DNA from 4 places in the Pandoraea norimbergensis genome. Region 3 is predicted to be linked to each of the others. Evidence: predicted binding sites of a transcription regulator. Region 3 holds the regulator's gene; each other region holds the start of a gene.

Region 1 (5,977 bases), 2.4 Mb from region 3:
ATGACCGATCTGGCGGCGCAATGGCTGATCCCACGTCTTGATCGCTTCAGCGCGCAGCATCCCGGCATCGATTTGATGATCCGGCTCCATACGGATGTGGCCGCGCCGGACCCGTATTCGGTCGACGTCGGCATCTGGCATCAGCGCGTGGAGGCGACCGGCTTTGTGAGCCGCAAACTACTGACCGACTACGTGATCGCCGTTTGCCGCCCCGAGTTGATCGACCGCCTTCCGAACTTCACGATCGACGACACGCCGAAGCTGCCGATGCTGCGTTTCGCGCACCGGTCATGGCGCGACTGGCTGGTCGCTGCGGGGCTCCCGCCGCACGAGCCCACGCGCGGGCCAATTTTCGACGATGCGGGGTTGCTGCTACGCGCCGCCGTCGCCGGACAAGGGCTCGCGACCACGCGCAGCCTGCTCGTGCGCGACGCCATTGCGGCGGGCGAACTCGTGCAGGTAGGCGACGTCTGCATCCCACCGAGTCTTGAGTACTACGTGAGCTGGCGCGAGCATCATCCGCGCGAGCGCGCTATCCACGCGTTCTGGCAGTGGATGCAGGATGAGATTGCCGCGACGGTGCCACTCGGCAAGGGCATCGCACGCGGGGGCAAAACCGCGCGCCCATAAAAAAACGGCAACGAATTCGTAAGAACTCGTTGCCGCTTTTCCTTGGCGCGGACTTCGACGGCAAAGAACAACTAACCGTTGAAGTCCGACGACCGGGCAATCGGGGCACCTCAAACGATGGAGGCACCCCGGACATGCCGTCTCTTGCGAGACTTACATGCCCATGCCCATGCCGCCCATACCGCCCATGTCGCCCATACCGCCGCCCATCGGGGCATCTTCCTTCGGCAGTTCGGCAACAGCGCAGTCGGTCGTCAGCAGCAGGCCCGACACCGAAGCGGCGTTTTGCAGCGCGGTGCGCGTGACCTTGGTCGGATCGACAACGCCCATTTCCACCAGGTCGCCGTACTCGCCCGTCGAGGCGTTGTAGCCGTAGTTGCCCTTGCCAGCAATCACGTTGGCCACGACGACGCTGGCTTCTTCGCCACCGTTCGCGACGATCTGACGCAGCGGCTCTTCCATCGCGCGCAGCACGATCTTGATACCGGCGTCTTGGTCAGCGTTGGCGCCCTTGATGTCGGCAACGGCCACGCGAGCACGCAGCAGTGCAACACCGCCGCCCGGGACGATGCCTTCTTCCACGGCAGCGCGGGTAGCGTGCAGCGCATCTTCGACGCGTGCCTTCTTTTCCTTCATTTCGACTTCGGTCGCAGCACCGACCTTGATCACGGCAACACCGCCGGCCAGCTTGGCCACGCGCTCTTGCAGCTTTTCACGATCGTAGTCGCTGGTAGCTTCTTCGATCTGGGCACGGATTTGCTTGACGCGTGCTTCGATGTTCACGGCTTCGCCAGCACCATCGATGATGATGGTGTTTTCCTTGCCGATTTCGATGCGCTTGGCTTGGCCCAGTTCGTTGAGCGTTGCCTTTTCCAGCGTCAGGCCGATTTCTTCAGCGATGACTTGGCCGCCCGTCAGGATGGCGATGTCTTCGAGCATGGCCTTGCGGCGGTCGCCGAAGCCCGGAGCCTTGACGGCGCAGGTCTTCAGGATGCCACGGATGTTGTTGACCACCAGCGTTGCGAGGGCTTCGCCTTCGACGTCTTCAGCGATGATCAGCAGCGGACGGCCAGCCTTGGCGACTTGCTCGAGCACCGGCAGCAGGTCACGAATGTTCGAGACCTTCTTGTCGAACAGCAGGACAAACGGGTTGTCCAGGATGGCGACTTGCTTTTCCGGGGTGTTGATGAAGTACGGCGAGAGGTAGCCGCGGTCGAATTGCATACCTTCGACAACGTCCAGCTCGTCTTGCAGCGACTTGCCGTCTTCGACGGTGATCACGCCTTCCTTGCCAACCTTGTCCATCGCTTCGGCGATACGGTCACCGATCGACGAATCGCTGTTAGCCGAGATCGAGCCGACTTGAGCGATTTCCTTGTTGGTCGTGCAGGGCTTGCTGATCTTGCGCAGTTCTTCGATCGCAGCGGCGACAGCCTTGTCGATACCGCGCTTCAGATCCATCGGGTTCATGCCCGAGGCAACGTACTTCATGCCTTCGCGAACGATCGACTGAGCCAGCACCGTAGCGGTGGTGGTACCGTCGCCGGCGTTGTCGCTGGTCTTGGAAGCCACTTCCTTGACCATTTGCGCGCCCATGTTCTGGAGCTTGTCCTTGAGTTCGATTTCCTTGGCGACCGAGACACCGTCCTTGGTCACGGTCGGGCCGCCGAAGCTGCGCTCGAGCACCACGTTACGGCCCTTCGGGCCCAGGGTCACCTTGACGGCATTGGCCAGGATGTTGACACCCTCGACCATCTTTGCACGAGCGGAATCGCCGAAAACGACTTCTTTAGCTGCCATTGCAATAACTCCTTGAATTCTTTACGTAGATGTCTGGGGGGACAGTCTTACTTGACCAGAACGGCCATGATGTCTTCTTCACGCATGACCAGCAGTTCCTGGCCATCGACCTTCACGGTCTGGCCGGCGTACTTGCCGAACAGGACACGGTCGCCCACCTTCACGTCGAGCACGATCGACTTGCCTTGATCGTCTTTCTTGCCCGGGCCAACCGCCAGGATCTCGCCCTGATCCGGCTTTTCAGCGGCGGCTTCAGGGATCACGATGCCCGATGCGGTCTTCGTTTCGTTGTCCAGGCGCTTGACAATAACGCGGTCATGCAAGGGACGAAGGTTCATTACAAGCTCCTCTTTTCTCTCAGTGAGATTGTCAAAACGATATATGCAAGATGTTGCATATAAGATGAATTCATGACGTTAGCACTCTACACCAACGAGTGCTAATTATAGGGACGGGGTTTTACGATTTCAAGACGCGGGGTTTTCCCGGAGGTGAATATTCTTGTCGGCGGCGGCTCGGCGTCGACGGGATCGACGCCACTTTGGCGGGCGGTTGTCCCGTTTTTGACGATGCCTGGCCGCTGAGAGTTCCCTCGCCTAGCTGGCGCTCGGTGTCCGCCAGCGCCTGCCGAACCATGACAAGTTCGGCAGAAACCGAAACAGCCCATGCGCATCGATCCATCGGGCGTACGCCACATAGACCGGATCGCGAGACAGATGGCGCTCTTCGGTCCACGCCCGCATCGCATAGAGGCCGTTGACGCCCAACAGCAGCAGGCAGTGGCGCAGCGCCTCATCCACCGGCCCGCGCGCCACGAAGGGGATGAAGATCAGCCACCACGACAGGTTCTTCGCCACATACGCCGGATGCTTGGTCCAGCGATAAGGGCCGTTGGTAATGATGCCGCGATGGGTGAGGTTGGAGAAGCGGCCGCCGAAACTCACGGTGGCCCAGACGTAAATCATGGTCAGCAGCAGGATCGCACTGCCCCAGATGCCATAAAGCAGCGGTGACCCCCACAGCCACTCGCCCCATGCGAAACCGGTGTCGTAATGCAGATACTGGCGGCCGATCAACGACCAGAACGGCTCGTAACACGCCAGCGCCACCGCCCACCCCAGCATGGTCGGCTCGGCCGAGCGCAGATGCGTATCGGCAAGGCGCAACGTCAGCAGGTAGCCCATCACCGTCAGGCCCACATCGACGAAATAGCACAGGCCGTACAACAGATCGAACCACGGCTTGAAGCCGGTGAGCTGACTGACATCGGCGTTCAGGAATCGGGCGAGGTCGTTGCACAGGTAGCCGAACATCAACGGCAGAAAGAACCCCTTCACCAGCCAGCCGAGCAGATGCTGCCCGACGATTCGGCGGTCTACGTTGGCCCACTGCAACGTCACGAGCTGGCCCACGTGCCAATAGCCGTCCAACGGCTGCGGCATCCTGCGATCGACAAAGTAGAGATACGGCAGCGCCAACACCAGCAATGGCGGCACTATCAGCGACAGCATCCGGTAGTAGCGATCGTAAAAGTCGCCGTGATATTCCGGGAACAGCCAGTACAGCAGCGCGACGAACCCCAGACTGCCCAACAGGCCGGTGAACTTGACCATCGTGCGAGACCACGACGGATCGTCGCGCTCGAAACTCAACCCCGTCGACGCGCGCCGATAAGTCTTCTGCCACAGCAGGTCCACCAGCAGCACCGTCGCCGAAGTCATGCCAACCATGAACAGTGCACTCGCGACGATGTCGCCCCCGAAAGGACGGTAGGCGCGTAGCAGGACCAGTGACAGGAGAAAGGCCGCGAAACCGGCGGCCCCGACCGCGCCGTGTGTCGCCGAGCGTGGCCGCGCGGGCACGGCTCCATCAGGATTGCCGGGGCCGCCGGGGCCGCCGGGGCCGCCGGGGTTGCCGGGGTTGCCGGGGTTGCCGGGGTTGCCGGGGGTATCGCGGTTGCCGGGGTTATGGCGTGCGGTGTCGGTCACGGTACCAGTCATGTCGTTCGTCATGTCTTCCGTCATGTCGTCCAATCGGTGGCACTACGAGGATACGGTGTCGCTCGTCACGTCCGCGCTCACGACAGTTGCCGCCCCACGATTCCAACCTTCCTGACCTACGCGGGCAGCCCGCGCACGTCGCCATCATAGCGTGGCGCAGCCACGCATAGGCGACTACTCAAAAGAGGGGATCGCCACCGTCAACACTGCGTGCTAACGTCAGCCCCGGCCTCGCCGCAAAGCAACACAGGCAAGAACCTGCGGCATCCAAGCCTCACGTTTCGCACCCTGCCCCTGCCTTTGCTTCGGAGACCTCTCGCGATGACCGCCTTTCGCCCCACCCGCCGGCAAGCCCTGCAACTTGCCGCCGCCTCACTCGCCACACCGGCGTTGCTCACGCCCGCCGCCAACGCCATCGCAGCGGGCCGTGCAGACCTCGACGCCGCCGTGCGCCGCTTCGGCGCCCTCGCGCCGCAAACGACGAGTTGCCTCGTCCTTGCCGACATCCCGTCGGGTGGCTGGCAGTCAGCCTATGCGCCGGACCGGATGCTGTTCGTCGGCAGCGCGGTCAAGACTTACATCCTCGGGCAGTTTCTGCTCGATGTGGAATCCGGCTACAACCAACGCTCGGAGACCCAACTCTGCGACGTCAACGACGCCGTGCGCACGCCGGGCAGCCCGGTGCTGATCGGGCTCACCGGACAAACCCAGTACCGCACCGCACTCGAAGCGATGATCTCGCACAGCGACAACTTGGGCACCGACATTTCACTCGCTGCCGTCGGCCCCGATCGTGTGCGCGAACTGCTCAAGCGTGTGGGACTGACCACGGCGCGCATCCCGGACTCAACCCGCAAGCTCTTCTCCTATCTCGCGGGCGCTGCGCCGGGCGTCGATCTCGGCTGGGCCGGCATGCAGAAGATGGAACGCAATGAAGACCTCGGACTGAAGCCGCGCACCGACGTCATCAACGATCACGAAACGATGACGAGTTCCGCCGCCGATCTCGTCAAGTGGTATCGGCAAGTGCTGCGCGGGAAGCTGTTCGCGAAGCCGTCGTCGCTCACCGAATTCAAGCGCATTTCCGCCATGGCCGACGCCGTGTGGATGGCCGTGCCCGACGGGCTGCTCGCGTATGGCAAGGGCGGCAGTCTCGATTGGGAGAACTTCCACGCGCTGTGCTTCGCGGGCGAAATGCTCGTGGGTAAGACCCCGGTGACGTTCTGCTTCACGTCCAACTGGCTCGACGGCAAGACGAGCGTCGAGCGCACAGGCGAGTTCATCGCCGCCGCCAGCGACGTGCTCAAGGCGGCCGCCAAAGCCGCCGCCTGATCCGCGCAAAAAACGCACAACAACAAAGGCCTGTCCCGCGATCGAAGCGGGTCAGGCCTTTGTCATGACGTCACGTCAGAAGTGTTTCGCCAGTCGTAACGCCGCACTCTGTACCGTCTGCGAAGGTGCGGTGCGCAAGCTGTATTCGGCACGCATTTCCAGCCCCTTGCCCGAGAGCAGCTCCACCCCCACGGCGAAGTTGCCGTAGACGCGGG
Region 2 (5,977 bases), 2.3 Mb from region 3:
GATTCCCGCGCCAAACGTGCTCGGCGGCATTTTCGCCATCTTCGGTACGTTTGTCGGCTTTGTGATCGTCGCCGCGATGCGAGGCCAATTGCACTTCGGCTAGACGGATTGCATCATTGACGGCAATTCCCGGGCCGTTGGCAGCGCAGGTTGCCCCGGCCCGGTGTCCACGTCACCCATGCAGGAGATTGGTCTTGGATCGCGCGCACTTTTCAACCGAGTCCTACGCTCATGACCAGCGGGGTCCCGCCTGGCAAGCCCGGTTGCTCGACGCGCGGCTGCATTTTCGCTCGCCTGCGCCTGAGCAACCGCTGCACGGCACCCTGCTCTCGCATCGCACGCCCGCAGGCATCGAGGTGTCCGTCATTGCTGCCACGCCGCAAGTCGTGTCTGCCCGCGCGGGCGGCGAGCGTGGCTACCTGCTCATCATGTTGCTCGACGGGCAGGCAGAACTCACGGGAAGCGTGATCGACGAGCCGCTGGCGACGGGCGACATTGCCTGCATTCCGGCGATGGAAAGCGTTGATTTTGTGGCGCGGACGCCTTTTCGCATCGTCACGCTGCATATTCGGCACGCGCTGATCGCGCCGCGACTGGCTAGCGCGCCGCTCGCCGGCACGTGCAAACTGCCGCCGTCGGTCGGCGGGCTCTTCGGCAGTCTGCTCCGGACCATCGCCGATCAACTCGACGCCATGGCCGAGCCCGATGCGCAGGCCCTCGAACCTGTCGAAGGCGTCTTGCTCGAGTTGCTGGCGTCGGCGCTGGTGGCGGCCAAACCTCATGCGACGTCGGGGCTTTCATCCTCGCGTTCAGCCATGTTCGCGCGCATTTGCCACCGTGTTCAGGCGCGGCTTGCGGAGCCTGACCTTTCGTTGTCGGCGATTGCCAACGACGAGCACATCTCGGACCGCTATCTGCGCAAGCTGTTCGAAGACTCGGGGCAGAGCTTTTCCACGTATCTGCGCAATAGCCGTCTGGAACGATGTCACGCGGATCTCGCGAATCCGGTCTACGACCAGTTATCGGTGTCCGATATCTGCTACCGATGGGGCTTCAACGACCCGTCGTATTTCAGTCAGGCGTTTCGCGAGCGATTCGGCGTGTCGCCGAAGGCCTATCGCGAGCAAAGCGTGAAGGCGCGCACCCTGCCCGCCCGTGCACGCATCTCCCGGGGGCATCCCGACTTTCCCTCCGCGACGTTACAACGGGCTGCCGGATTGGCGGCAGATGCGCTACGCACTGCGCACCGTTCCCCTGCCGAAGGCCATGACGGTAACGCAGCGCATACCGATTTGCCTCACGAGGCGGGACAGCATCACTATCTGCGCGCAACACGCGAGTCGGTGCACTGGGGCTATCTGAGCCACGATCTGCCACCGGTGCTGACGGTCGATTCCGGCGATACCGTCACGATCGAGACGCTGACCCAGCACGCCACCGACGACTGGGAACGCATGGTGCAAGGCGACCCGGGCGCCGAGAGCGTCTTTCACTGGACAGCGACACAGAAGAACGTCGACCGGCGTGGCGCTGGCCCAATGGATGCGTCTGTCTACGGGCGTGGCGCCGGAGAAGGCTTCGGCGTGCATATCTGCACGGGCCCGATCGCCGTCAGGGACGCCATGCCGGGCGATGTGCTGGAAGTGCGCATTCTCGAGTTGCAGCCGCGCCCCAGCGCCAATCCGGCCTATGCAGGCAAGGCCTTCGGCGCGCACGCGTCGGCGTGGTGGGGATTTCATTATCAGGACATGCTGACGGCCCCGCGTGAGCGCGAGGTGGTCACCGTCTTCGAGATCGACTGCGAACGTAACGATGGCGTCGCCCGCGCACTCTACAGCTTCCGATGGACACCACAGCGCGATCCGTTCGGTGTGGTGCACACGACCATCGACTACCCCGGCGTGCCCGTCGACCACACGAAGATCACGAAGAATCATCGCGCGCTGAAGGATGTGGAGATCCCGCTGCGGCCGCACTTCGGCGTACTCGCCGTTGCGCCCGCGCAAGACGGCCTGATCGACTCGATTCCGCCGTCGAGCTATGCCGGCAATCTGGACAACTGGCGTGTCACGCGCGGGGCCAGCGTGTTCCTGAAAGTGGCAGTGCCTGACGCGCTACTGTCGATCGGCGACCCGCACGCGTCGCAAGGCGATGCCGAGCTGGGTGGCACGGCCATCGAATGTTCGCTCACCGGCAAGATCCAGTTGATCTTGCACAAGAAGGCGGCGATCCCCGCCAATGCGCCGTTTGCGGACCTCACGTATCCGCTGGTGGAGACCGCAAAGGAGTGGATCGTCCACGGCTTCAGTTCGCCGAATCATCTCGCCGAGTTGGGGCAGAAGGCGCAGAGCCAGATCTACCTGAAGTCGACACTGGACAGCGCCCTGCGAGATGCCTTTTACAAGGCGCGCCGGTTTCTGATGCAGGTGAACGGGCTGACCGAAGACGAGGCGAACGCGATTCTCTCCGTCGGCGTCGACTTCGGGGTCACCCAAGTGGTGAACGGCAATTGGGGCGTACACGCCATCATCCGGAAGTGCCTGTTTCCGTCCTGATACTTCTGTCCTGAACGGCTATCGCCACACCGCTACCACGGCGGCCGTCAGCAGGGCGACAGCGAGTGCGACGCCCGCCACGCTGGCCACATGCGCCATCACAAACGCGTTTGCCGATACTGGGGACTCTCCGGTTGAATGGCCGTGCCGAGGCTCCCGCGGCGGGTCGATCTGATATTGAGGCATGACGTAGCTCCTTTGATGGAGCCATCGTAATTAGCGCTCGACCATTCGAACAGTGCATGGCAGGATATTTCAATGATGACAAATTCGAATGACTGATCATGAATGCGTTAGATATCGATGCCGTGCGGGCCTTTGTGCTCACGGTCGAACTCAAGAGCTTCACCCGGGCGGCCGAGGTGCTGAACTCCACCCAGTCGGCGGTCAGCGTCAAGATCAAGCGGCTGGAGGCGACGCTCGGGCATCGGCTGCTGGATCGCACGCCGCGTCAGGTGCGGCTGTCGGCTAGCGGACTCGCCTTTCTGGCGCCCGCCCGCGCGCTCGTCAGTGCCCATGAAACGGCGCTACAGGCATTCAGCGCCCAGACCCGGCGGTTGACCATCGGCATCAGCCACCATCTGGTCGGCGCCAATCTCCCCTTGTTGATACGACGCATGCACGACGCGGACCCCGGCGTGATCGTCGAGCTTCGCATTGCACCGTCACGCGAATTGCTCGAATGCTACGACGCGACGGAGATCGACGCGTGCATCGTGTTGCGCCACGACACGCGGCGTCTGGACGGCGAACGCATCATGGCGCAATCGTTCGGCTGGATGGCGGCGACCGACTTCGAACCGAGTGCCAACGGCGGCCTGCCCCTCGCGACGCAAGCCAAGCCGTGCAGCGTGCGCGCGATGGCCGTGAGCGCACTGGACGCGGCGGGTGTGCCGTGGCACGAGGTCTTCGTGGGCGGTGGTGTCGGCACCATCGGGGCAGCCGTGACTGCCGGGCTGGCCGTCGCCGCACTCGCGCACCGGGTAGCCCCGGCCGGCACTGTCGACGTGGGCCAGCGTCTTGGCCTTCCCCCATTACCCGTGCGGGACGTGGTGCTGCATACCGGGCTCACCGATGCGCAGGCCAGACGCACGCTTCAGACGCTGAGCGCGGCGTTGCGAACGGCCTGAGTGAAGCCGAAGCGGTGAAGGGAGATGCCCCGCTACTGACCTGCTTTTGACGTGCTTTTGACGTGCTAATGCTTCGTAGAGATATCGATCCGAGAATCGGTTATTGGATTGCAGCGCACTGTCATTTTTATACTGCAAATCAGTCTGGCACTCGGTGATCGAGAGTGCCAATCGCTACCGACTTCCTATCTCTCTCCACGATCAAACAGAAGCCAAAGGAAACGTCATGAGCCTTCGTCCCTTACAGGATCGCGTCATCGTCAAGCGTCTCGATCAAGAGACCAAGACCAGCTCGGGCATCGTGTTGCCCGATAGCGCCGCAGAGAAACCGGATCAAGGCGAAGTCCTCGCCGTGGGTCCCGGCCGCCGCGACAAGGATGGCCGTCATATCGAGCTGGACGTCAAGATTGGCGAGCGCGTGTTGTTCGGCAAATACGGCGGTCAGGTCGTCAAGGTCGACGGCAACGAACTGCTCGTATTGCGCGAAGAAGACATCATCGCTGTCGTCACCGCCCACTAATCCTCCATTCATTCTGATATTTAAAAGGCGCAACCCATGGCAGCCAAAGACATCGTATTGCGCGACGCCGCACGCGCGAAGCTCGTGGAAGGCGTGAACATTCTCGCCGACGCCGTGAAGGTCACGCTCGGTCCGAAGGGACGCAACGTCGTGCTCGAACGCAGTTTCGGCGCACCGGTCGTCACCAAGGACGGCGTATCCGTCGCGAAGGACATCGAGCTTGCCGACAAGCTTCAGAACATCGGCGCGCAGCTCGTCAAGGAAGTTGCGTCGAAGACCAGCGATCTCGCGGGCGACGGCACCACGACCGCCACGGTACTGGCACAAGCCATCGTTCGCGAGGGCCAGAAATACGTGGCCGCCGGGCTCAACCCGCTGGATCTGAAGCGCGGTATCGACCGTGCGGTCGGCGTGGCGGTCGACGCCTTGCGCGCCATCAGCAAGCCCACGACGACCAGCAAAGAAATCGCGCAGGTCGCCACGATTTCGGCCAACGGCGAAGAGTCGATCGGTCAGCGCATCGCCGAAGCGATTGATCGCGTGGGCAAGGAAGGTGTGATCACAGTCGAAGATGGCAAGACGCTCGCTGACGAACTGGACGTGGTCGAAGGGCTCCAGTTTGATCGCGGTTATCTGTCGCCCTACTTCGTCAACGACCCCGACAAGCAGATTGCTGCGCTGGAATCGCCGTTCGTGCTACTGCACGACAAGAAGATCAGCAACATTCGCGATCTGCTGCCGCTGCTGGAGCAAGTCGCCAAGGCCGGCCGTCCGCTGCTCATCATCGCGGAAGACGTGGAAGGCGAAGCACTCGCCACGCTGGTCGTGAACAACATTCGCGGCATTCTCAAGACGGTTGCCGTCAAGGCGCCGGGCTTCGGTGACCGCCGCCGGGCGTTGCTCGAAGACATCGCCATCCTCACAGGCGGTCAGGTGATCGCCGAGGAAACCGGCCTGTCACTGGAGAAGGCAACGCTTGCCGAGTTGGGACAAGCCAAACGTATCGAAGTCGGCAAAGAAAACACGACTGTCATCGACGGCGCCGGTGAGGCCGTCAACATTCAGGCGCGCGTCAAACAGATTCGCGTGCAGATTGAAGAAGCCTCGTCCGACTACGATCGCGAAAAGTTGCAGGAGCGCGTGGCCAAGCTGGCGGGTGGCGTGGCCGTCATCAAAGTGGGCGGTGCTACCGAAATCGAGGTCAAGGAGAAGAAAGATCGCGTTGACGACGCCCTGCACGCCACGCGGGCGGCGGTGGAAGAAGGCATTGTGCCGGGCGGTGGCGTGGCGTTGATTCGCGTGCGCGACAAGGTGCGGGAAGTGCGCGGCGATAACGCCGATCAGGACGCGGGCATCAAAATTGTGCTGCGTGCGCTGGAAGAGCCGTTGCGTCAGATCGTCGCTAACGCGGGCGATGAGCCGAGCGTCGTCGTCGCGAAGGTGGCACAAGGCAGCGGCAATTTCGGCTACAACGCCGCAATTGGCGAATACGGCGATCTGGTGGAACTGGGGGTGCTCGATCCGACCAAGGTCACGCGCACGGCGTTGCAGAACGCGGCTTCCGTCGCTGGCTTGCTGCTCACCACCGACGCGACTATCGTCGAAGCGCCGAAGGCAAGCGCACCGGCGCTACCCGGCGCAGGCGGCGCGGGCGGGGCTGATTTCGGTTTCTAACCCAAACTGAGCCCGCCTGAAAACGGTCAGCCGTAAAGACAACGGGCCCCATCCGTCAAGGCATGGGGCCCGTTACTGTCAGGGGATTGCCCCCGGAT
Region 3 (5,977 bases):
CTTCTGCGCCGACTGGCGCGAGCGGAACGGCAGGATCACGAGACGCAGCAGCGGCTGCCAGATGAGCGGGGGAATTTCCACCACACGCGGGTCGGACAAAAACTCGCGCAGGTATCGGCGCACGGCCGCCGGACGCGGCTCGTCGGGGGTGCCGAGGTTGATCAGCAGAACGGCGGTCTTGCCGGACTGGCCATGCGAAATAGGTTCGGGATCGAAGCGCATGAGGCGTACTTTACCGCAAACCGGGACGAAATCCGGCGCGGCAATCAGCGCCAGCCACCGTCCCCGGTCAAGCGGGACGGCGGCGGGCGGTGCGCCCGATCAGCCGTGCTGATGCTCGTCTTCGTGGGCCGGACGATGTTCGGCCGACGTGTGCTGGCCTTCATGGGCGGGTGCATGCGCCTCAGGCTTGTTTTCCTTCGGGGCAGGCCGCGGTTGCGGGTGCTCCTGCGGCTGCGGACGCGGGGCCGGTTGCGGACGTTCCTGAGGTTGCGGGCGCTCTTGGGGCTGCGGACGCTCCTGAGGTTGCGGACGCGGTGCGGCCTGCGGGTGCTCCTGCGGCTGCGGCTGCGGTTGCGGGCGCGGTTGCGGCTGCACGTGCTCCTGCGGTGCCTGCTGCGGCTGCACGCGAGGCTGCGGCTGCGCCGGTTGCTGGAACGGCTGCGGTTCCGGACGCTGGGCCTGCGGGTGCGACTGATACTGCTGCGGGCGTCGTGCCGCCTCGGCGTCGTTGGGTTCCGGACGCTGCGGCTGGGCGGCCGGTGCGGTCGGCGCGGCCTGTGAAGTCGGATTCTGACGGTGCATCTGCATGTCGCGCTGTGCCGCGTCATGGCCCGGTTGGCCCGGTTGACCCGGTTGGCCCGGCTGGGCCGGTTGTGCCTGCTGTCCGCGCTGCCCCGGCTGACCATTCACTTCGCCACGCACCGTCGGCGGTTCCGGACGGCCCGGCTGCCCCATCTGACCCGGTACACCGGGCGGATGCGGCACACCCGGTACGCCCGGTACGCCCGGTACGCCCGGTTGACCCGGCACCCCGGGCTGTCCCGGCACTCCCGGTGCGCCATGCATCGCTGGCACGGCGCCAGTGGCAGGCAGCGCGCCGGTATGGTTCAGCGCAGGTTGCGCACCATTCGGACCGCTCGGCCCGTTCTGCCCGATCGGTGCACCCACTGGCCCGCGCGTCCCGACCACGGTCACGCGCGGCTGAACATGCGCTTGCGGTGCGGCAGCGCCCGGACGGTTGTTCGGTGTGAACGCCAGCGGCGTGCCGCCGGCATTGGGCACGGCGTGCAGGTTGCTCGTCAGCTCACGCGACGCCATCGGACGCACCACCGGCGCACGCGTGGCCAGCACCGGGCGGTTGAACGCGGCCATCGGCGGCACCCCCGCGGCGGGACGGCTGTTGCCGACCAGACTCTGCTGCACCGGCGCGACGCCCGGCGTGTTGCCCACTCGCCAGTTCTGACCGGCTCGCGGCGCCGCCAACGCCGTCGGCGCACCGACCGGGCGGCCCTGCACGAAGGCTTGCGCGGGCATGGTCGACACGGCACCGCGCACGTTGCGGTTCACGTAGATGTTGTTGATATTGGTAACGTTGTGGACGTTATTGATGTTGTTGATGTTGGTCGTGCTGATCACCGTCGAACGATTGATGTTGGTGACGTACGACGAACTGGCGTGATATGCCGGGCGATACGGGTCATGCGGTCCGAGTGCGAACCATGCCAGCCCGACGCCGCCGGCGGCAAACGCCACGCCCCACTGGTTGCCACCGCTGCTGCCGCCAACCCAGCCGACGAGTGCGGGCGCGTACACCGGACGCACGGCCACCGGCCCGGGCACCCAGCACCACCGCGTATCGACATACGCCCAGCGGCCATAGTGATAAGGCGCGAAGCCCCACGGCGCTTCGTCCACCCACGTCCAGCCCCACGGGTCGACCCAAACCCAGTGCCCCGTGCGGTACGGCGCCCAGCCGGACGGCACGCTCGACGGCACCCACACGGCGCCATAGGTCGGCGTGTCTTGCCACGAGCCGTAATCGTCGAGGCTCTCAAAACCGGTCATGTCGCGCGGCACATAGCGGGCGGAGACGGACGCGTCTTCGCGAGCATCGCGCTCACGCACCCATTGATCGAACGCGTCGGCGGCCAATGGCCCGGTCGGTTGCTGCACGAGGTTTTGCCCGGTGAAGGCGACGCGCTGCCCCTGACGCAGCGGCACCGACGCGCCTTGTCCGTACACGGTGCCCGCGCCTTGCCAGACGCTGACGGTGGTCACGCCATTCGGATCGACGTCGATTCGGTACTCGCCCGCCTGCTGCGGCACGAAGGCGAGATTGGGCGTATCGATTTCGTAAGGCTGGTTGGGATCGTAGCTGCGCAGACGCAAGCCGACGGTGCCTTGCGTTACGTTCAGTTGCACATTCTGGTCGGTCACGGCCGACAGCGTGACGCTGGTGGAGGCACCGATGCGCACCGCCGTGCCACCCACATGCATCTCGGCGCGGCTATTGCGGTCGACCCAGACGGCGTCGCCGGTGGTGAGCGGGCGATTGCGGTCGGCATAACGCCAGTCGGTGGTACCGGCGGGCGCGTAGGTCACGGTGCCGTCGAACTCGCCGAGCCGCGCCACGCGTCCGGGCGGATCGGCGCTCTGGGCTTGTGCCAGCGCGGGGGCGACCAGCGCACCGATGGCGCCGAACATCAGCCCGGCGCCAAGTAAGCGAACCACGGTCCGCCATGAATTCAGGGGTTTCATACCGACTCCCGGCCCTTCCGGCGGACCCGCATGCGTAGCGTGTGCTGCGTGCCGCCTTGTTGTTCTGTCCGAATCCTTCGGCGAGTCAACCAGCCCATTCACCCCGCCATAAGTGACACCTTGAGCGTAAGCCTGCCGCTTGTGACAGCGTGTAAATGAATGCTACGGGTTTGTAACGCGAATGCGTCGGGAATGCTGGCGAACCGGGCGATGCTGGCTAGCGCCCTCGCCCGGGCTCAGTGCTGGCTGAGCGCGTTGGAGAGCAGCTTGGCCGTGATATCGACGATCGGAATCACGCGCTCGTACGCCATGCGCGTCGGGCCGATCACGCCCAGCGTACCGACCACTTCGCCGTCCACTTCGTACGGTGCAGTCACGACGGTCATCTCTTCGATGGGCACCAGACTCGATTCGCCGCCGATGAAGATCTGCACGCCCTGCGCGCGGCTCGACACGTCGAGCAGTTGCAGCAGGCCGGTCTTCGACTCGAACACGTCGAACAGCTTGCGCAGCCGTTCCATGCTGGACGACAGATCTTCGACACCGAGCAAATTGCGCTCGCCCGAGATCAGCACGCTCTCTTCGCGCGTGGTGTCGGCCATGGCATCACTGCCGGCATCGACCGCCGCTTGCATCAGCGCGCTCATGTCGGAACGCAGTGCATCGAGCTCGCCACGCAAGTAAGCGCGCACATCGTCGAAGCTGTGACCGCCGAAATGGGCGTTCAGATAGTTGCCGGCTTCGACCAGTTGGGCGGGCGAGTAGTCTTTTTCGGTGAGGATGATGCGGTTCTGCACGTCGCCGTCGGGGGTGACGATGATGAGCAGCACGCGTTTTTCAGACAACCGCAGGAATTCGATCTGGCGGAAAACCTGACTGCGTCGCGGGGTCAGCACCACGCCCGCGAACTGCGACAGGTTGGACAGCACTTGCGCGGCGGACGCCACCAGTTGCTGCGGTCCGGCCGGTTGCAGGCGATTTTGCACCTGCGACGCGAGGCGATGTACCGCGTCTTCGAGCGGGCTCACGGAGAGCATGGTGTCGACGAAGAGACGGTAGGCGCGCGGCGTGGGGATTCGACCGGCAGACGTATGGGGACTGGCGACGAAGCCCAGCGCCTCAAGGTCGGCCATCACGTTGCGGATGGTCGCCGGAGAGAGATCGAGGCCTGAATAACGGGAAAGCGTGCGCGAACCGACCGGTTGGCCATCGGCGATGTACCGTTCGATCAGGGTTTTGAGGAGAGTCTGCGCACGTTGATCTAGCATGGCAAAAATTGTAACGCGAAACGTACGCACGCGGCGTTTGGCGCGAGGGCGTGTCGGCACAATGGCACAGCCTGACTTTGCGCGGCATACGCGATGGTTGCTGTCATCGACTTATGGTGTAATGGCGGCATGAAAACAGGGAGCCCTTTCAAGACCGTAGCGCTCGTCGGGAAGTACCATGCCGACGGCGTTGCCGAACCATTGCTCACGCTCGCGGCATGCATTGCCCAGCGCGGGCATCACGTCGTCTTCGAGCGCGATACGGCGCATAACATCGGCGCCGGTGCCGACCCGTACGGCACGCTCGATATTCAGGAGATCGGCACGCAGACCGACGTCGCCGTCGTCGTGGGTGGCGACGGGACGATGCTCGGCGTCGGCCGTCAACTGGCCGCGTCGGGGGTGCCGCTGATCGGTGTGAACCACGGGCGCGTGGGTTTCATCACGGATATTCCGCTCGACGATATGCGTCAGGTGGTGCCGGCGATGCTCGAAGGTCATTTCGAAGCGGAGCAGCGCACGCTGCTCGCCGCGCGCATCGACCGCGACGGGCAGACGCTGTTCGAGACGCTCGCGTTCAACGACGTGGTGGTGAACCGCTCGGGCATCTCGGGGATGGTGGAACTGCGCGTAGATGTGGACGGGCGCTTCATGTACAAGCAGCGCTCGGACGGCCTGATCGTCGCCACGCCGACCGGCTCGACGGCTTACGCGCTGTCGGCATCGGGCCCGATCCTTCACCCGCGTCTCGGCGGGGTCGTGCTGGTGCCGATTGCGCCGCACGCGCTGTCGAACCGTCCGATCGTGCTGCCGGACTCCAGCGACATCGTGATCACGATCACGGGCGGCCGCGAAGTCGGGGCGAACTTCGATATGCAGTCGTTTGCGGAACTGCGTCAGGGCGACAAAATTCTGGTGAGCCGCTCGGAGCATCAGGTGACGTTCCTGCATCCGGTCGGCTACAACTATTACGCGACGCTGCGCCGCAAGCTGCACTGGAACGAACATATTTCGGACGAAGACGCACCGCAAAACTGAGTCTGCCCACACGCCACCCCACCCGGTGGCGTGTGTTTTTGTGGGCGGGGAGCGCACGCCCGCTTAAACACAGGCCAAACACCGGCCCAACACTGGCTCTCCCGTTCGTCGCAAAGTCCCCTTATCATTGACGCTTCCCGCTGGCCCGCCGGGCCGGTGTCCGAACGTCAGGCACCCGATACCCCATGCTACGCAGTCTCTCGATTCGCGATTTTGTGATCGTCGATCGTCTCGATCTGGAATTCTCCGCCGGTTTTACGGTGTTCTCCGGCGAGACCGGTGCAGGCAAGTCGATTCTGATCGATGCGCTCGCGCTGGCCATGGGCGAACGAGGCGACGCCAGCATGGTGCGCACGGGACAGACGCGTGCGGATATCACGGCAGAATTTGCGGCGGATGCCGAAGCGCGCCCGGATCTAGAGGCGTGGCTGCAAGTGCAAGCGCTCACGCTGGAAGAACACGGCGGCGTGCTGTTGCGCCGCGTGCTGGATACGACCGGGCGTTCCCGCGCGTTCATCAACGGCACGCCCGCGACGCTCACGCAATTGCGCGAGCTTGGCGAGATGCTGGTGGACATTCACGGCCAGCACGCGCATCAGCAGTTGCTCCGCCCTGACGCGCAGCGCCGCCTGCTGGACTCGCACGCGGGTGCTACTGGGCTCGCGGCGGATACGGCGGCGGCACACAAGGAATGGCGGCGTCTGGTCAAGCGCTGTGAAGAAGCGCAGGGCCGCGATCGCGAGCTGCAACTGGAACGCGAACGTCTGGAATGGCAGACGGCAGAACTGGACAAGCTCGGCCCGCAGGAAGGCGAATGGGATGAGGTGAACGCAGAGCATCGCCGCCTCTCTCACGCCGCGAGCCTGATCAACGGCGTGCAGAGCGCGCTCGATGCGCTGGCCGAAGCGGAC
Region 4 (5,977 bases), 1.7 Mb from region 3:
GCCCACACCGTCCAGCGCAGGAACCAGGCCGAGCGCGGCTTGAGCAGACGGCGGCGCGCGCACAGCCAGAACGCCCACAGGAACGTGAACAGGAACAGGAAGCCCAGACCGACCATGATGCGGAACGACCAGAACACCGGCGCGACCGGCGGAATGGTGTCGTTCGCGGCCATGTGAATCTGCTCGGGCGTGGCATCGACCACATTCGGCGTGTACTTCTTGAGCAACAGACCGTAGCCCAGATCGTCCTTGTACTTGTCGAACTCGGCACGCACGGCCGGCGATGTGTCGCCGTTGCGCAGTTTCTCCAGAGCGGCGAAGGCGATCATGCCGCGCTTGATGTTGTCCTTGTGCTCGTCACGCAGTTGCGTGAGACCGATAACCGGCGTGTCGACCGAGCGCGTGGCAATCAGGCCCATCGCCCAAGGAATCTTCACGGCGAAGTCGGTGCGCTCTTCCTTCTGATTCGGGAACCCGAACAGCGTGAACGATGCAGGCGGCTTGGCCGTTTCCCACTCGGCTTCGATGGCGGCGAGCTTGACCTTCTGCACTTCACCCGTGGTGTAGCCCGACTCGTCGCCGAGCACGATCACCGAGAGTGTCGACGCGAGACCGAAGCCGGCGGCGACCGCAAACGAGCGCAGTGCGAACGGCACGTCGCGACGCTTGAGCAGATACCACGCCGAGATACCGAGCACGAACATCGCAGCAGTGACATAACCCGCAGACAGCGTATGCACGAACTTCACCTGCGCGACCGGATTGAAGATCACGTCCCAGATGCTGTTCAGCTCCATGCGCATCGTCTCGTAGTTGAAGTGCGCGCCGACCGGATTGTTCATCCAGCCGTTGGCCACGAGAATCCACAACGCGGAGAGGTTCGAGCCGAGGGCCACTGCGAAGGTGGTGGCCAAGTGGCCGATGCGAGAGAGCTTGTTCCAGCCGAAGAAGAACAGGCCGACGAAGGTGGCTTCGAGGAAGAACGCCATCAGGCCTTCGATGGCGAGTGGCACCCCGAAGATGTCACCGACGTAGTGCGAGTAGTACGCCCAATTGGTGCCGAACTGAAATTCGAGCGTGAGACCGGTGGTCACGCCCATGGCGAAGTTGATCAGGAAGAGCTTGCCCCAGAACTGGGTCATGTCCTTGTAGATCTGCTTGCCGGTCATCACGTAGACCGACTCCATGATGACAAGCAGCCACGACAGACCCAGCGTGAGCGGGACGAACAGAAAGTGATACAGCGCCGTTATGGCGAACTGCAAGCGCGAGAGGTCAACGACTTCGCTACTGATCATGGCGGACACCTTGACTTGGGGTGGGGGATGGCGTTTCTGCGGCGGGCGGCCCGATCAGGGCGCGGGCCACGACGTCCGGCGGCAAGTACATGTGCTTGGCCATCGGGGCGTCGAAGAACGCGTTTTTCAGTATGAAAAGGAGTACTACCTTGATCGCGAGAACGATCAGGATTTCGAGCATGAAACGGGAAGGGCGGGTACGCCAGCGCCTGATCAGCCAGGTGACGAGGGCGGAATGCGCCACCGCCGAAGACGTGGCCGTGGCGGGAGGCTTCGGACTGCTAGGAGAGTGGGTGTCCATCCGTGACGGCTCCTGGCGTCGAAAGTCGTGTGTTGGAAACAGCGTCGACTTCCGAGGCATTGTGCCTTATCGCTTAAAAATGTCAAACCGCGGCGGATGGGGGCGGATGACACGCAGATGACGCTGGTTCGATGCGGATCTTCTGCCTCGGCGGGCAGTCGATGAGAAGCGGGTTCGAGACAAGGGTCCGGCGCGTCGGGCAGCCCCCCGGGCCGTCCTTCGCACGTAGCATGGCCACGTACGAAGCGATTCTATCGACCGGTCTGCCGGTAGACCTTGCGATGCATCAAGTCCTAAGCAATTGGTCTGCGAACTTTGCCCGGCGCCAGAAAGCAAAAAGCCCCGCGAATCATCGCGGGGCTTTGCTGTGTTCAGGCGACGCCGTGGGGCGTCGCTGTGACATCGTGTCGCACGTCCTGACGTAGACGCGCGCCGATGTCAGCCGGGATTACGCAAACGCTTGCAGCGCACCCTTCATCTTCTTCATTGCCGCGGCCTCGATCTGGCGGATGCGCTCGGCGGAGACGCCGAATTCGTCAGCCAGTTCGTGCAGCGTGGCGCCGCCACTGCCGTCGTCTTCCACCGACAGCCAGCGGGCTTCGATGATACGGCGGCTGCGCGGGTCCAGACGGCCAAGCGCCGTTTGCAGACCGTCGCTTTGCAGATGGTCGCGTTCGCGGGCAGCGATCACGGCCGTCGGCTCTTGATGCGAGTCGGCAAGGTAGGCGATCGGGGCGAAGCTGGCGCTGTCGCTGTCGTCGCTGTGGCCTTCGAGGGCGATATCGCCGCCGGACATGCGCGTTTCCATCTCGATGACGTCTTCGCGCTTCACATTCAGATCGCGGGCGACCTGATCGATTTCGTCCGGCGTGAACGCTTGCAGGCCTTGCTTCTGGCTACGCAGGTTGAAGAACAGCTTGCGTTGTGCCTTGGTCGTCGCGACCTTCACGGTGCGCCAGTTCTTCAGGACGTACTCGTGAATCTCGGCCTTGATCCAGTGCATGGCATACGACACGAGTCGCACGCCCTGCGTGGGGTCGAAGCGCTTCACGGCCTTCATCAGACCGATATTGCCTTCCTGAATCAGGTCGGCATGCGGCAGCCCGTAGCCGAGGTAGTTACGTGCGATCGAAACCACCAGTCGCAGGTGCGAAAGCACGAGCTGGCGGGCGGCCTCGAGATCGTCGTTGTCGCGCAGACGCTTGGCGAGCGACTGCTCTTCCTCGGCGGTCAGCAGCGGAATACGGTGAACAGCCTGAATATAGCTGTCGATGTTGCCCAGACTGCCCGGCAGCATCAATGCCGACGGGGCAATAGCAAGGGCACGAGAATTCGGCGCCGTGCCGGTGGCCGGCGTCGTCGGATGCAAAGTGGCGGCAGTACTCAAGTGGTGGACTCCTGGTTAGCCTCTGGGAAAGCATTTTAGCACTCTCTCCAGACGAGTGCTAAAGACGTTAGAACCCTTACTGGGCGGGAAGTTTCCGAGGTCTCGGGGTTTTCCAGCAGCCCCGGGGTTCCGGGAAAAGTCACTGGCGCAAACGTGACGTGGATGGTGTAAATTGCAACCCAAGTCGCGTGTGTTCAGGTGTCGGCGAGAGGGGAGGTCAGCATGGCTGGAAAGCATATCGACGCAATCCGAGAGCTCGAAGCAGCGCGGTTTTCCGCGATGGTCGAGGTCGACGTCGAAAAACTGGACTCACTTCTGGCCGAGGGCGTTCGCTACGTTCACTCGAACGGCAAATGCGAAACAAAACAGCAATTTCTGGGCGCACTGACGTCCGGCCGCCGCCGCTATCTCGACATTCAGTCGTCGGATCAGCAACTTCACCAGTTCGGCGACACCGTCGTAGTGATCGGCAAGCTCTTGGTGGAGCTGGAAACCGCCACCGGCTCGCTGGAATCGCAAATGATCTATACGGCGGTCCATGTCCGCGAGGCCGAAGCCTGGCGGCTCATCTCGTGGCAGGCAACTCGGATGGCGTCGGCTGAATAACGGCGTGGCGGCACACCGCCAATACGTTATCGGCCCGCACCTTGTCGTTCACCCGGGCCGTCTCGGCAGCCCTCTCGATGACACGCTTCGAGCGTGTACTTCAAAGCAGAAGATTTGATGTGTTTCGGGATGAAATGTTCCGGAAATATCATATTTTTGCTGAAAAAACCTGATATCACCGAATTTCGCCCGACGACGATGGATTGCGCCCGGACGTCGCGCAACTGCCGCCTGTGCAAGCCGATTTGCGGCGGCTCAGTCAGCCTTTGACGCCCAGTGCCAGCCGGATCACCTCGACTTGCCGTGCGATCGGGGCTGGGATCGAGACGTCGCCGGCCAGCACAGCCTCGATCCAGCGCGCCGTTGCCTCGGCATCGGCGGTGGGCAGGGCGGGCGGTGCGCCCGAGGCACCTTCCTCGGCGGCTTGCCACGCGCGGGGTACGCCATCGGAGAAGCCGTCGATCGCGCCCTGACGGCGGGCATCGGCGACCGGTTCGCCTTCGGTGCCGCGTGCGAGCAGCACGCCGGGCGCCGGGCTGTTGGCCGCGTCGGCGAACATTTCGCCGAGCGTTTCTTTGTATTCCGGGTGGGTGTAATTCACCAGCCGCAATGCCGGTCCGGCGAAGGGCTGAAGCAACTTCACGACCGTGTGCCCGGAATTCCGTACGCCCAGTGCGGCGCGCATTTCCAGCAAGCGTTCGAGGCCGGGCGATAGCGAGGCAATCGGTAAATATGCGACGCGGCGGGTGCGCAGCGCTGCTTCCGCCTCGGCGCCCGACTGGCAAGCCGCGTGGCCCAGCGCGGCGAAGATGGCCTGTGTCCCCACGCGATTCGCGCCGCTGTGATGCTGACCGTGGACGAGCACCGGAATGCCCTCGCGGGCGAGCAGCAAAGCCAGCAGCGGTGTGAGATTGGGCTGTTTGCGTGCGCCGTTGTAACTCGGCAGCAGCACCGGCGGCGGTGCATCGTCGGGGGCCTTGAGTGGCGTGAAGGTGGCGTGGGCGGCATCGAGCATCGCGCGCAATTCCACCGGTGTTTCGCCCTTGATACGGTACGCAATCAACACGCCGCCAAGCTCTGCGGGCGCCACGCGATCCGCGAGAATCGCATCGAATAGCATCCGCGTTTCGTCAGCGCTCAACGGCCGTGCCCCTTTGGCCCCCCGGGCGATGGTTTTGAGCAGCGGTGCGCAGGCAAACGGAGCAGCAGTGGTCATGACGCGTCAGGGGTTCGAGATATGGGGAGTCGGCGACTTCGGGCCGCACTACAGGGCACATTCGGGGCACATTCGGGGCGCAAGCAGGGAACATGCAGGGCGCAGACAGCGGCGAAGTCAGGCTTCCATCATACGCAATCAGGTGTTGCAGCGGGCAACGCTTCAAGTACCATCTCGTGTCTGTGCGGGGCGTGGCGAGTGCCATGCAACATACCGCACTCGCGACGACGTCTGTCGACCGTCCCGCCGCCTGCTTACCCGGAATATCCCGTCATTGAGGAGCGCCATGTCCACGCTGTACAGCTATTTCCGCAGTTCCGCCGCGTATCGCGTGCGGATCGCACTCAATCTGAAGGGCCTCGACTACGACACCGTGCCGGTGCATCTCGTGCGCGACGGTGGCGAACAACTCAAGCCCGCGTATCGCGCGCTCAACGTCAATGCGCTGGTGCCGACGTTTGTCGATGGTGACGTGAACATTCACCAGTCGCTCGCGATTATCGAGTATCTGGAAGACATTCACCCGACGCCCGCCTTGCTGCCGGCCGACCCGGTTGCCCGGGCGCAGGTGCGTGCGCTGGCACTCGATATCGCGGCAGATATCCATCCGATCGACAATCTGCGCGTGCTGCGCTACCTGAAGCACGACCTCGGCGTGACCGAGGAGCAGAAGAACGCGTGGTACGTGCACTGGGTGATCGAAGGACTGACGTCGCTCGAAGCGCGTCTGCAAGCGCAGCCGCAGCCCGGCAAGTTCACGTTCGGCGACACGCCTACGCTGGCCGATTGCTGCCTCGTGCCGCAGATCTACAACGCGAATCGCTTCAAGATCGACATGACGCCGTTCCCGCGTATTGCGGCCGTGAACGCACATTGCCTCACGCTCGACGCCTTCCAGCGCGCCACGCCCGAAGCGCAACCCGACGCAGAGTAAGCGCTTCGATGATCGATCCGGCTTTCTGGCGGGGCATGGCGCTCGGCGCCAGCCTCATCATTGCGATTGGCGCGCAAAACGCATTTGTCTTGCGGCAGGGCATTCTGAAGCGTCATGTCGGCCTCGCTGTCGCGGTCTGTGCCATTTGCGATATGGCACTCATCGCGGCCGGTGTGGCGGGCATGGGCGGGCTGATTGCGGCCTATCCGCGCTTTCTGACGGCCGTCACGTGGGG

What was found. The regulator HrcA, encoded in region 3, represses chaperone genes, less so after heat shock. The targets are predictions, from matches to a motif close to TTAGCACTCNNNNNNNNNGAGTGCTAA.
Region 1: the regulator HrcA is predicted to act here: its motif matches at 2,847-2,873, upstream of AT302_RS05830 (co-chaperone GroES).
Region 2: the regulator HrcA is predicted to act here: its motif matches at 3,830-3,856, upstream of AT302_RS12035 (co-chaperone GroES).
Region 4: the regulator HrcA is predicted to act here: its motif matches at 3,022-3,048, upstream of rpoH (RNA polymerase sigma factor RpoH).

The regions. Positions count from the first base shown of each region.
Region 1 covers NZ_CP013480.3:1,285,615-1,291,591, reverse strand. The annotation lists gene AT302_RS05840 (LysR substrate-binding domain-containing protein) at 1-630, shown strand, start outside; gene groL (chaperonin GroEL) at 784-2,430, opposite strand; gene AT302_RS05830 (co-chaperone GroES) at 2,478-2,768, opposite strand; gene AT302_RS05825 (isoprenylcysteine carboxylmethyltransferase family protein) at 3,027-4,454, opposite strand; gene AT302_RS05820 (serine hydrolase) at 4,752-5,762, shown strand; gene AT302_RS05815 (autotransporter outer membrane beta-barrel domain-containing protein) at 5,838-5,977, opposite strand, start outside.
Region 2 covers NZ_CP013480.3:2,734,828-2,740,804, reverse strand. The annotation lists gene AT302_RS12050 (DUF1427 family protein) at 1-103, shown strand, start outside; gene AT302_RS12045 (acetamidase/formamidase family protein) at 195-2,555, shown strand; gene AT302_RS12040 (LysR family transcriptional regulator) at 2,840-3,685, shown strand; gene AT302_RS12035 (co-chaperone GroES) at 3,912-4,205, shown strand; gene groL (chaperonin GroEL) at 4,242-5,879, shown strand.
Region 3 covers NZ_CP013480.3:5,074,781-5,080,757, forward strand. The annotation lists gene hemH (ferrochelatase) at 1-222, opposite strand, end outside; gene AT302_RS27885 (DUF6600 domain-containing protein) at 322-2,760, opposite strand; gene hrcA (heat-inducible transcriptional repressor HrcA) at 2,997-4,028, opposite strand; gene AT302_RS22160 (NAD kinase) at 4,122-5,066, shown strand; gene recN (DNA repair protein RecN) at 5,252-5,977, shown strand, end outside.
Region 4 covers NZ_CP013480.3:629,047-635,023, forward strand. The annotation lists gene AT302_RS02840 (cytochrome ubiquinol oxidase subunit I) at 1-1,298, opposite strand, end outside; gene cydP (cytochrome oxidase putative small subunit CydP) at 1,288-1,599, opposite strand; gene rpoH (RNA polymerase sigma factor RpoH) at 2,048-2,986, opposite strand; gene AT302_RS02855 (nuclear transport factor 2 family protein) at 3,209-3,592, shown strand; gene ybiB (DNA-binding protein YbiB) at 3,852-4,808, opposite strand; gene maiA (maleylacetoacetate isomerase) at 5,095-5,742, shown strand; gene AT302_RS02870 (LysE/ArgO family amino acid transporter) at 5,751-5,977, shown strand, end outside.